DNA from 3 places in the Ochrobactrum sp. Marseille-Q0166 genome. Region 1 is predicted to be linked to each of the others. Evidence: predicted binding sites of a transcription regulator. Region 1 holds the regulator's gene; each other region holds the start of a gene.
The links. The regulator PhoB, encoded in region 1, activates phosphate uptake and scavenging genes when phosphate is short. The targets are predictions, from matches to a motif close to TGTCATNNANCTGTCAT.
Positions count from the first base shown of each region.

Region 2: H5024_RS03270 (DUF465 domain-containing protein) is a predicted target of PhoB. The motif match lies at 1,867-1,883, and genes of this name have one in related genera.
Region 3: phnF (phosphonate metabolism transcriptional regulator PhnF) is a predicted target of PhoB. The motif match lies at 2,776-2,792, and genes of this name have one in related genera.

Region 1 covers NZ_JACJUO010000001.1:265,784-269,968, forward strand. Annotated here, with positions in the region: gene H5024_RS01220 (hypothetical protein) at 1-187, shown strand, start outside; gene H5024_RS01225 (cell wall hydrolase) at 238-1,185, opposite strand; gene phoB (phosphate regulon transcriptional regulator PhoB) at 1,817-2,503, opposite strand; gene phoU (phosphate signaling complex protein PhoU) at 2,623-3,345, opposite strand; gene pstB (phosphate ABC transporter ATP-binding protein PstB) at 3,414-4,185, opposite strand, start outside.
Region 2 covers NZ_JACJUO010000001.1:694,681-698,865, reverse strand. Annotated here, with positions in the region: gene H5024_RS03285 (DUF1192 domain-containing protein) at 1-16, shown strand, start outside; gene H5024_RS03280 (MFS transporter) at 92-1,330, shown strand; gene H5024_RS03275 (DUF465 domain-containing protein) at 1,512-1,694, opposite strand; gene H5024_RS03270 (DUF465 domain-containing protein) at 2,029-2,232, shown strand; gene purE (5-(carboxyamino)imidazole ribonucleotide mutase) at 2,315-2,809, shown strand; gene H5024_RS03260 (5-(carboxyamino)imidazole ribonucleotide synthase) at 2,811-3,896, shown strand; gene ykgO (type B 50S ribosomal protein L36) at 4,134-4,185, shown strand, end outside.
Region 3 covers NZ_JACJUO010000003.1:190,018-194,202, forward strand. Annotated here, with positions in the region: gene H5024_RS19405 (zinc-dependent alcohol dehydrogenase family protein) at 1-483, opposite strand, end outside; gene H5024_RS19410 (helix-turn-helix domain-containing protein) at 752-1,759, opposite strand; gene phnF (phosphonate metabolism transcriptional regulator PhnF) at 2,007-2,756, opposite strand; gene phnG (phosphonate C-P lyase system protein PhnG) at 2,889-3,416, shown strand; gene phnH (phosphonate C-P lyase system protein PhnH) at 3,416-4,087, shown strand; gene H5024_RS19430 (carbon-phosphorus lyase complex subunit PhnI) at 4,091-4,185, shown strand, end outside.

The DNA.
Region 1 (4,185 bases):
CGCCGCCGACGAACAGGCTTGTCGCGGCTACGGTTTTAAACAGAAATCGGACGCATTTGCGAATTGCCTGATGCGGCTTGATCTCGACCGCCGCGCAGATCGTCGCGAATGGCAGAACAGAGCTGATTTCTACGACAGGCCGATGGTAATTTATCAGCCCGTTCCGGTAGCAGTGCCTGTGAAATGAAAAAAGCGCCCTCTCAAGGGCGCTTTTCAATTTCTCGTTCAACAGAATTCTCAGAGCGGCGATTCCGGGCGTTCCTGCGCGAGAAGCATTGCGCCTATGGCATCTACATGCTTCTTGTCGGCAGCATATCCCAGTGACACATTCTGTACAGATGGCGCTGTTTCACCAAAAGTCGGCTGATAACTTGCAACCTGCATCAGACCAGGCTTTTCAGCAGGTTTCACAGGAAGTGTCGCCAGTCGATCACCACGCGCCTGTGGACCGACACCACCGTTTTGCTGTGCCTCGTTGGTCTTTGCAGCTTCAGCCAAAGCGACCTGTACCGTTGGCTGAGCCTCTGGAACAGTCCCATCCTGCTGTGTCGTCACGTTATAAAACGGTCCTTCAGGCATAGAGGGCGACTGTGGCGTTGATACGTAAGCGAGATTGTAAGGCGTCTGGGGAACCGGGTTCTGCAATTCACCGTCACGACCACGCTTTTCGTAGAAAGAATTTCCACCGGCGACCAGGACATAGTGCATGTTATTATAAGGGAATTTGAGCCCCGCGGTATGGAAGAACATCGAGTTCTTCAGGGACGGATGGCGCTTACCCTTAAGCACAGCATCGGCTGCAGCCTGAACATCCGGCAGAGCCTTTGAATTCATTTTACGGGTCAGAACGCCGGGAGCGAACTGGTTCTTCTGACCGACAACGCCGCAAATCGTATCCGGATAGCTCCCTGATGCGAGGCGGTTCATAACCACCGTACCAACGGCCATCAGACCATCAGGACTCGAACGGTTCGATTCAAAGAACATCGCACGCTCGAGGCATTCCCTGTCTCTGGCGGTGTATGTGAAAGTCTTGACGCCATTGACCGTCTTGACGTGGCTGGCCGCCGTCTTTTCGGTTTTTGTCTTGGTCGTACCACTGGTCGTCGTGCAACCCGCCACCAAAAATGGTGCCGCGAGCAAACCCAGAATAACCAATGGTTTCTTTGTGGAAGCGCGCGTCAAAGGCTCAATCTCTTAATTTGCATCATTACGACCCTTAATTGATCCAGTCTGATTTCACTTCTTGAAAGCACTTCAAAAAAAGCCGCTACATCAGGCTGGCGTTCAAGCCAAATCGAACGAAAACTAAAATTCAAACGTCTTGCTAATCTTCTTGCCGTGCAAGGATTGCGGATTTTTAGGCAAAAACAAGGCAAAAAATCATATTTCAAAATCGGAGTTATTGCGGAAAACACAGCTTCAGCAACTCGAATCTCCGCTTACCCTTATGTGCTAAGCCATTCTAAATTATTAATAAATAGTTAAAGTATTTATTCAAAACTCATAAGCTGTTGATTACACGCGATTCATTTACCATACGATACGCACCATATGACTGCCTTAATTCGTTAAAGCTTTAACATCCTACTAAGCCTCAGAAATCGACTATGAAAAAACCAGAAATAATTTCGCATACAAGAACCTGCTTACCTTTGGTCAACTTTGTGAAATAATCTGTAACATCGTGTGACATGTGTGATTATGGAACCGTTTTCCCTTAAAAATTACGAATCGGAATGAGTTTTCCAATAGAAAAAAGCCCGCCGCCAGTCAGGCAACGGACCATCATCAAGCTTCGAATAATCCTAAATGATCACCCAAATGAATAGCCTGCACCGCGAACCGTGCGGATCGGATCGAGTGTACGGCCAATATTGATTGCCTTGCGCAGACGCCCCACATGGACATCGACGGTGCGGTCATCAACATAAATATCCGGTCCCCAGACGCCATCCAATAGCTGACTGCGCGAAAAGACCCGTCCCGGAGACATCATGAAATATTCGAGTAAACGGAACTCTGTCGGTCCAAGACGAATTTCTTTTTCCTTGCGATAAACACGATGCTGCTGACGGTCGAGCACAAGCTCGCCAACTTTAAGCACATGCGAGAGAACACTCGGATTGGCACGACGCAGCATGGCTTTGACGCGCGCCAGCAGTTCCGGTGTCGAAAAAGGCTTCACCACATAATCATCGGCACCAACACTCAAGCCCCGAACGCGCTCGCTTTCTTCGCCGCGCGCCGTCAGCATGATCACCGGCAGCCGCTCGGTTTCTGGCCATTGACGCAAGCGGCGGCATAGCTCGATGCCCGAAACCCCGGGCAACATCCAATCGAGAATAAGAAGGTCCGGCACGTTTTCACGCAGCGCAATCTCTGCTTCATCGCCGCGCAATATCGTATCGACGTGATATCCCTCGGCTTCGAGGTTATAGCGCAACAGCACGCTCAACGCTTCTTCGTCTTCAACCACAGCAATCTTGGGTGCCTGTGACATGCAGTGTTTCCTATAGAGTTAAGCCTGGTGGCACATGCAATTCCCCCGTTCGACCGCGTGCCGCCGCGCTTTTTTACATATTCCAATGGCTCACTGGATGGTTACAGCAAGCCATGCGTTCAGGATTTACGAGCCTCATCCACGACAATACCGTGGCTCAGATCTTCTTTCGGGCGTTCTGCAGGCATTTGAAGGCCAGTCACAATGTAATAGACCGTTTCAGCAATATTGGTGGCATGGTCGCCAATACGCTCTATGTTCTTGGCGCAGAACAGAAGATGCGTGCAGGCCGAAATGTTACGCGGGTCTTCCATCATATAGGTCAGAAGTTCGCGAAACAGCGACGTGTACATCGCGTCGATTTCATCGTCACGATCGCGGACGATATTGATCTGCTGGACTGAACGTGTCGCATAGGCGTCGAGAACGTCTTTGAGCTGCGTCAGAGCAAGCTCTGCCAAGGTTTCAAGTCCCCGGTAAAGCTTGCCCGGTTGACGCGATTCCGAAACGGCGGCAACGCGCTTGGCAATATTCTTGCCGAGATCCCCTACACGCTCCAGATCGGCTGAAATACGGATGGAGCCAATGATTTCCCGCAAATCAACCGCCATTGGCTGACGCTTGGCGATGATCATTACGGCCTTGTCATCAATCTCGCGCTCGCTTGCATCGAGGATGAGATCGTCGGAGATAACCCGCTGCGCCAATGCGTTGTCGGCATTGACAATCGCCGCAACAGATTGCTCGACCATGCGTTCCGCATGACCGCCCATTTCGGCAATCTTGTGGGTTAGGAACTGAAGTTCTTCGTCGTATGCGCTAACAGTATGCTGAGACGCCATGATGGACCTCTGATTAAAAATGCAGGAAGCGGAACCACCGTCGGTTCGCGCCTTTGCCAAAATATTGTTTAGCCAAAACGACCAGTGATGTAGTCCTGCGTGCGCTTTTCTGTCGGCGCTGTGAACATCACGTCGGTGTCGCCAACTTCCACCAGATTGCCCAGATGGAACATGGCGGTACGCTGTGAAACACGTGCAGCCTGCTGCATCGAGTGGGTCACGATGACGATGGTATAGTTCTGACGCAGCTCGTCGATCAGCTCTTCGACCTTGGCCGTTGCAATCGGATCGAGTGCCGAGCAAGGTTCATCCATGAGGATCACTTCAGGGCTGACCGCAATCGCACGCGCAATGCACAGACGTTGCTGCTGACCGCCGGACAGGCCGGTTCCAGCATCGTGCAGGCGATCCTTCACCTCTTCAAAAAGACTGGCCTTCTTCAGGCTTGTGACAACGATTTCTTCGAGGTCTGTCTTATTACGAGCCAGTCCATGAATACGTGGGCCATAGGCCACGTTTTCAAAAATGGATTTTGGAAATGGGTTTGGCTTTTGGAACACCATACCAACGCGGGCCCGCAGTTCAACGACATCAATCTTCGGATCATAGATGTCTTCATTGTCGAGCGTAATCTTGCCGGTGATACGACAGCCTTCGATTGTATCGTTCATCCGGTTGAGCGAACGAAGGAAGGTGGATTTGCCACAACCAGAAGGGCCGATCAATGCTGTCACCATCTTTTCCGGTACGTCCAGATCGACTTCAAACAGAGCCTGTTTTTCGCCATAGAACACACAGACCTTGTCGCCACGCATTTTGATCGAAGGGGCGTTGGTGTTC
Region 2 (4,185 bases), 430 kb from region 1:
GGCCCTTTTCCGCTGAAACCAGCCTGTTTCAGCATCAATAATAAAGCGAAGCGACATATGTGCCGCCTCATAAAATCCCGGGAACGTGATCTTGCGAATTTATATTCAGGTTCTGGCGCTGCTCTGCGGCACAGCATTTCTGTTAATGGCCTCCGGTCTGCATAGTCTGCTTTTGCCATTGCGCGGTGGATTAGAAGGTTTTTCAGTAGCATCCCTCGGCATGTTGGGCACCACCTGGGCAGGCGGCTTTGTCGCTGGCTGTATTTTTGCCCCTCGCCTTGTGCGGCGTGTTGGCCATGTTCGTGCTTTTGGCTGTTTTGCGGCATGTGCCGCAATCATCGCACTTTTGTCCGGCATCTATATTGATGCAGTTTCATGGATTATCCTGCGCACGTTTACCGGTTTTTCGATGGCCGGTGCCTTCATGGTCATCGAAAGCTGGCTTAATGAACGCGCCACCAATGAGTCCCGCGGCAAGATTTTTGGCCTTTATATGATGGTCAATTATGGGGCAACCATGAGCGGCCAGATGATGGTTGCCAATGGCGATATTCGGTCTGATCACCTTTTTATGATCACCGGAATTCTATTCTGTCTGGCATTGATCCCAACCGCCATGTCAACCGCAGTAAGCCCAAAACCGCTGACCGAGGTCCAACTTGACCTCAAGGCGCTTTACCGCAATTCACCTGCCGCATTTGTCGGCTGCATCCTGATCGGCATTGCAAATGGTGCCTGGGGTACGCTTGGCGCAGTTTTCGGAGCAAAATCGGGTATTTCGACCACCGAAATCGCGCTTATGGTCAGCGTAACGATTGCTGCCGGGGCTTTGATGCAAATCCCCGTGGGGCGTATTTCAGACCTCATCGACCGGCGCTACGTTCTTGCTGGTGTTGCAGCTCTTGCTGCACTTGTTGGCCTATTGGCCTTCATCATCGGTCCATCCAATGGGACAATCATCATTATCATGACCGGCTGCTATGGTGCGCTGGCCTATGCTTTATATCCTGTTGCAGTCGCCCATGCGAACGATCACGCCACATCGGAAAGCTTTGTGAAAGTATCGAGCGGCCTTCTGTTACTCTATGGCTTTGGCACCATGCTGGGACCTCTGCTAGCAGCAGCGGCCATGGATGTTTTCTGGCCAGCAGGACTGTTTGCCGTCACCGCACTCTCACATATTTCAATTTCAGCTTATGCGCTGTTCCGCTCCCGCAGACGGGCATCGATACCAAAAGCTGAAAAAGAACAGTTCAAAAGCATGCCTTCTGTTAAAAGTGCGACGCCGGAAGCAATGAATCTCGATCCCCGGGCCGAAGCGGAAAGCTGAAAGTTTTTGAAACAAGAAAATAAAAAAGCAGCGAACAGTCGCTGCTTTTTATCTTACCATCGCGCGGCACAGCTTCGGTTAACAATCGTTGGGCGGCTGAGACTCAGCCGCCGATAGCTTCAATGTTATCATCCTTTTGGTCACCACCAATCGCAATGATCATATAAGCTTGAGCTTGATTTTAATGTCGCGTTACCTGGGTTTTCAGTTTTTCAATCTGCTCTTTGAGAGCAAGCTTCTTACGTTTGAGAGAAGTAACATGCAGGTCATCAATTGCCGGCGACGCCAAAGCTTCGGAGATTTCCTCTTCCAAAGCGCCGTGCTTCTGTTCAAGCGTGGCAAGATGGGACTCAATAGCCATCATCAATTCTCCTTTGAATGATTAACCCAAAGAACGAAGCCATGTCGCAGCTTTTGCCAACAAATGGCTCCATCCGCTCTCACCTGCGCAAACGCCCGGTAGTACACCTCCTGCTATCCGGGCCAGTTACGCAGTCCCGGCTGCCATTCAACAGTTCGTCTAGCAACCGTTGTTCATGACAGAAAAATGACACTGTGGCATGAGTTTGATGCAAAGTCGAATTTGTTTTGGTAGCATTTTCCAATCACGAAAAATGTGATAATGGCTTCGCCTGAAACGGGTCTGCACCTCTGTGGAGCGGCCCGTCATATTATTTATGAGAAATGGGGCAAACCGCATGTCCGATCAGGATCAGGCCGAAATCAGATTGGCCGTTGCACGTCTGAAACAAGAACACGCGGATTTTGATGCAGCCATAGATGCAATGATGCAGGTCGGTTGCGATCAGCTGCGTATTCAGCGCATGAAAAAGAAAAAGCTCGCCATCAAGGATAAGCTGCAGGAACTGGAAGATCAGGTCATCCCTGACATCATCGCTTGAACATCTTATAAAACACGTTTCATAGCCGGGGTTCGCCCGGCTTTGTTTTTAAACCCATGATCTAAAGAAGCAGGACGGATCAATGAGCAGAAGTGCAGATGTCGCAATCATTATGGGAAGCCAATCCGATTGGGAAACAATGCGCCATGCCGCTGATACGCTCGAAGCATTGGGCATAACCTTCGATGCACGTATTGTTTCCGCACATCGCACGCCCGATCGGCTTGTCGCCTTTGCCAAGGGCGCAAAGGCCGAAGGCTTCAAGGTTGTGATTGCAGGCGCAGGTGGCGCGGCTCACCTACCCGGTATGGCCGCAGCTATGACCCCGCTTCCGGTCTTTGGTGTTCCTGTACAATCGAAAGCCCTATCAGGACAGGATTCGCTCCTTTCCATCGTGCAGATGCCAGCCGGAATTCCGGTCGGAACGCTTGCTATCGGTCGCGCCGGTGCCGTGAATGCTGCTCTGCTTGCCGCAGCTGTCCTTGCTCTTTACGATGATGCACTTGCAGCGCGTCTTGATGAATGGCGCACAGCCCAGACAGAAAGCGTTGCAGAACGCCCATCCGACGAGGTTTGATATGGCAAATTCCGCACTGAAGGCTGGATCAACGATCGGCATTATCGGCGGCGGCCAGTTGGGTCGTATGCTGGCCATGGCGGCAGCTCGGCTCGGCTATGAGACAATCATTCTGGAGCCACAGGCCGATTGCCCGGCGGCTCAGGTGGCAAACCGCCAGATCATAGCAGCCTATGATGATCCCTCAGCTCTTGCAGAGCTTGCGACTGCCTCCGACGTAATCACCTATGAATTCGAGAACGTGCCCGTATCTGCCGCAGACAAGCTGGCAGAATCGGCGCTTGTTTTTCCGCCGCCGGCAGCGCTTGAAATCTCGCAGGACCGCTTCACCGAAAAGCAGTTTCTCAATGAAAGCGGTATCGAGACTGCGCCCTGGCGCCTGGTCGATGACGAAGAGTCACTTATCGCGGCGCTGGGCGCTTTGGGAGAACGCGGGATCCTGAAAACCCGTCGCCTCGGCTATGATGGTAAGGGACAGGTGCGTCTCAAGTCTCTTGACGAGAACGAAGCGCGTGCAGCACTTGAGACAATCAAGCATGCACCGGCAATTCTGGAAGGTTTCATCGCATTCGAGCGCGAAGTTTCGGTCATTGCGGCGCGTGATCGCGGCGGCAATGTTGCCATCTTCGATATTGCCGAGAACGTTCACAAGGACGGCATTCTCGCAACTTCGACGGTTCCAGCCGAAATCTCGGGTGAGACAGCAGATGCTGCAAGCCAAGCGGCTTCAAAGCTTCTGCACGCGCTTGATTATGTCGGCGTGCTTGGTCTGGAATTCTTCGTTCTTGCGGACGGCACGCTGCTTGCTAATGAATTTGCGCCACGTGTGCACAATTCTGGCCATTGGACGGAAGCCGCTTGTGCGATCTCGCAGTTTGAACAACACATTCGCGCGGTAGCAGGTTTGCCACTTGGTGACACCGTGCGCCATTCGGATTGTGTGATGGAGAATCTGATTGGCGATGACGTAGAAAAGGTTCCAGCGATTCTCGCAGAATCGAATGCCGTGCTGCATCTCTACGGCAAGAAAGAAGCGAGGCCGGGCCGCAAGATGGGTCATGTAACCCGCATAAAACCCCGCACTTGATAAGCATTGCGGTGGAATCTGTCCGATTCCTCCGTGAACGGCACCTGTAGCCAAGATTTTCCGATAGTCCCTTCGTGAATCTGCGGTGCAGGAGTTGACATTTGGCTGAAATATTGTGTATTTCGGCCAACCCTTCGGGCAGGAATACTGCCTGTAACCAATTGGCGCCTTGGGCGCCTGTTTTTATGAAGCCCCGAGACATTCATGTCGATGGGCCAACCAAGACCGGTGATTGACATGAAGATCAAGAATTCGCTCAAGGCGCTCAAGGCCCGTCATCGTGACTGCC
Region 3 (4,185 bases), on a different contig from region 1:
TGCATGCACACCTATTTCTAATCCGGTCGGAAGGATGTCGGAAAGCATAACAAGTGCTTCTTCGTCCGCGCCAACTGGAATATGATACAGAGAGTTGTCACCGTGGCGGATGCGGACATATTCTGCCTGCGTACCATCAATGGTATGGCCGAGCTGCCAGCCGCCGTCGTCACAATGGGAATAGAGCTGCCGTTTGCAATTTGCGCAAGAACCGCAGGATGTGATGCAGGAAATCAGGACCTGATCACCCTTCTTAAAGTTGCGCACAGCGCTGCCAACATCCTCGACTACACCGACGCCTTCATGCCCGAGCGTACGCCCTTCGACAACCGCTGGCACGTCGCCCTTCAGAATATGAAGGTCGCTTCCACATATAGTCGTCTTCGTGATTTTCACGATCACGTCAGTCGGCTCCTGTAGAACCGGTCTGGGTTTATCGACCCAGTCTTTTTTACCCGGTCCGTAATAGACGAGCGCTTTCATGAGGCCCTCCCTTTGGGATATTCCCTTGAGCATAATATTACAAAGATCACACAAACCGACCTCCTGTCCGGATGGTGGAGGTGAACAAACACCCCAAGCCATTTTAGCCAAGTCGTGACAGCCAGTGCAGTCCAATCTCTACTCCATTTCGGAAGTTGACAGTCCAAAACGGAGGCAATAGCCAAATTAGGATAAGACGAATACATCACGTCACATGACGTGTCGGGAAATGACGGCGCAGTCTGGTGTGGGCTGTATCTTTTATTGTTTAAGTGCGAGTGCGCAGCGTCTGGGAAGGGCTTTCACCAAAACGCTTGCGGTAACTGTTGGCCATTGCGGTAAGGTTGAAATAACCACGCGCATGACCAATAGAAGATATTGTTTCCCCGGGAGAAGCCTGCTCCAGCGCTTTGCGTAGACCATCGAGACGTTTTGCCGACAGATAATCGTGGGGAGTGATGCCTCGAAAGCGACGGAAAGCATCGGAAAGACTGCGAGTGGAAATGCCTATCGCTTCCGCGATCTCAGCGACTGAGGGGCCTTCATGCGCGCGCTCTTCCATCAGCCGTTCGGCTTCGCGGACATATTTCGGAGCGGCATTGCGCGCGCCCGTCTCGAGGTGAAGGCCGGAGCTTAATGCCCAGCCGCGAAGCAATTCCAGGCAGAGGGTTTCCTCGATACGCTTTTCGATCAGTGGGCTCACGATGCGGTCAATACGCGCATCAACTGAACGCGCCGCATACTCGACCAGAGACAGCCATGCTGAATTCCCTTGACTGAAGACGAGGCGCTTCTTCCACAGGTCATCCTCCGGCACGAAACCATACCATCGCTGTGCTGTTTCTTCCATCAAGCTGTGTGGAATGGTGAGATTGAATTGCAGATCATCGCCATCGGCGACGTTCCAATAGTCTATTCGGCTGCAATCGACCACATAGCTGTCCCCTGACTGTGTATCAATGCTCACGCCATCGGCGAGCGGGTGGCGAACGCTTCCTCGCATCGTGTTGACGACGATGATATTGCCGGAGGACGGGTCGAAATCGTCTGCCTTTGTCGGCACGCCGAAGCAGAAGCGGCTGAAGATTATACGGCCGATGGAAAGGGTCCTTAGCGTGGCATCAGGGTCGGTTCCCTTAACAAGGGGGCGTGCTACGAGCGGCATGTAAACGGCATTGCAAAAAGCGCTGACTTCAGACCACTCACGCGAAGAGTTTAGCTTTCCACGCAGAAGTGGCTGACCATGTGCATCATACAACAGCGCATTTTCCAGCATTCCGATACACTCCTTCAGATACCCATGTAATTTACCTGGAGGCGAGGACATCACAACCCTCGATGCCAAGCTGATGAGCAAAATTTATGTATTGTTTTGCACTGAATTGTTTGCTGGATAAGCGGAGCTATTCCAATTACCAAATGCCCACCGCCTGAGCGCTCTTCCGACCGGGCAGACATTATTCTAGGGTAAATTAAATCTGCCCTCAATTGATCCTCTACATTTGAACGGAAAGTTTACTGGATCACTGTTCTGAATTGGTATCGATCACGAATTCCATTCTGTCCGCAGAAAATCGCGTGAGAGAATATTGAATAGGTTTTCCCCCGGTATCGATATTGATGGCGCGCGCGGTCAGAACGATTGCACCGGGAGACAGTTTGAGGTGCTTGAGATCGTCAGGATCGGCATGGCGTGCCGATATCACTGTTGATTTTCTGAAATAATCACTGACGCCTGCCGCTTTGAATGCGGAAGTGATCGAACCGCTCTTCGTATAATCTTCGGTGAAAGTCGGGAAAGCCTTTGAAATTACCCAGTGGGTGGCAATCGAGATCGGGTGTCCGTCGGCGCTGTGCATGGTCTCAAGCCGTAACGCTTCTGAACCAATATCTATTTCCAGCGCCTGAGCGATATCGATAGTCGCAGTCTCCAGAGAAGAGCTAAGCAAGAGGCCCTTTGTCTCGCTCACTTGTAGTGCGAGTGCTTGCGAAATACGCGTGCGTCGCCCGATCTGGTAGGTGAGACGTTTTGCATTGGCGACAAAAGTGCCGCGCCCCTGTTCCGCGCGCAGGACACCTTCCTGCGTAAGAGCCGCAATTGCGCTGCGCACCGTATGGCGATTGACGCCAAATCGTTCTGCCAGCTCCATTTCGGCCGGCATGCGCGTGCCTGTTGCAAGTTTCCCGGCCATGATGTCGCCGCGTATCTCATCGGCAATCTGCCGCCAGATAGCCACACCGCTGTTTCTCTCAATCCGTCCGCTCTTTTTCATCGACGCCTTTGTCATCAATTGTCATCGCCGTGTCATTGGCAGGGTGTATTCATTATGGTATTGTATAGTTGTCTATATAAATAGACAAGTAAGATGATCAAGTCAACCGGTTTAAATAGGGCGGATAAGCTCATGAACACGACGGGCCATACTACGCAGCACAGCACAGTTGAAAGTGGAGGCTGCACCACCGCTAAAAGCAATTTGGCACCGGATGCAACGCAGGCAGCACGTCAGGCCAGTATGGCGCTTCTCGCTCGCGCAAGCGGCGAAGAATTGGCAACCTTCTGGCAGAACTGGGCAGACAAGCCTGAATTTGAAGTGTTGCGTGGTCCGGAAACCGGACTGGTCATGATGCGCGGTCGTATGGGCGGTGGCGGTGCCCCGTTCAATGTTGGCGAGGCAACCGTCACCCGCGCAACTGTTCGTCTGGCGAACGGCTCGGTTGGGCATTCTTATGCGCTGGGACGTGATCAGGAAAAGGCGAAGTTGGCTGCATTGTTTGATGCGCTTTGGCTCGATGAAGCCACCCGCGATGCGATTGAAAGCAGCGTGCTCAATGCATTGCGTGGTCGTGTCGATACTGCGGATGCAAAACGGCGCAATGAGACAGCTGCCACGAAAGTCGATTTCTTCACAATGGTTCGGGGAGACAACTGATGCTCCATTCTTCTTCTGCATTTGAAGGCGGACTGGTTGATCCAGTCAATGAAGCGCAGTCAGCGTTTCATGCAGTTATGCACGCAATGGCCAATCCTGGTCGTATCCATTCGCTGCCTAGTGCGGCTGCGCCCTCAAAGCCGCTCACGCCTGAGATTGGCCTGATTGCAGCAACGCTTCTTGATCACGACGCAAGCGTCTGGGTCGATGCTGAAATTGCAGCCAATCAGGACGCAACGGCATGGCTGACATTCCATACCGGTGCACCAATCGTCGGCGATCAGTCGAAAGCGCAGTTCGCACTTGTAACGGATGCGCAATCGTTGCCGGCGCTTTCTTCCTTCGCGCAGGGAGACCCTGAATTTCCGGATCGTTCGACGACTGTTGTTCTAGCCGTTTCGTCTTTGACGAGCGGGCAGGGTTTCAGCCTCAAAGGCCCGGGCATCAAGGATGAAACTGTGCTGACCGTTGATGGTTTGCCGCAGGATTTTGCTGCGCAATGGCGTGAAAATGGCTCGGTGTTTCCGCTGGGTATCGATCTGGTGCTCGTCGCTGACGGCAAAGTCGCAGCGCTTCCCCGCACCACGCGTATAGCAAGTTTGGAGCATGATCCCGAAAAGTGGGAACCGGTTTTCGGAAAAGATCATGCTGTCGAAAAGATTGAGGGCTAATCCATGTATGTTGCTGTAAAGGGCGGTGAAACCGCCATCCGCAATGCCCACCGTCTGCTTGATGATCGTCGTCGTGGTGACCGCTCGGTTCCGGCGTT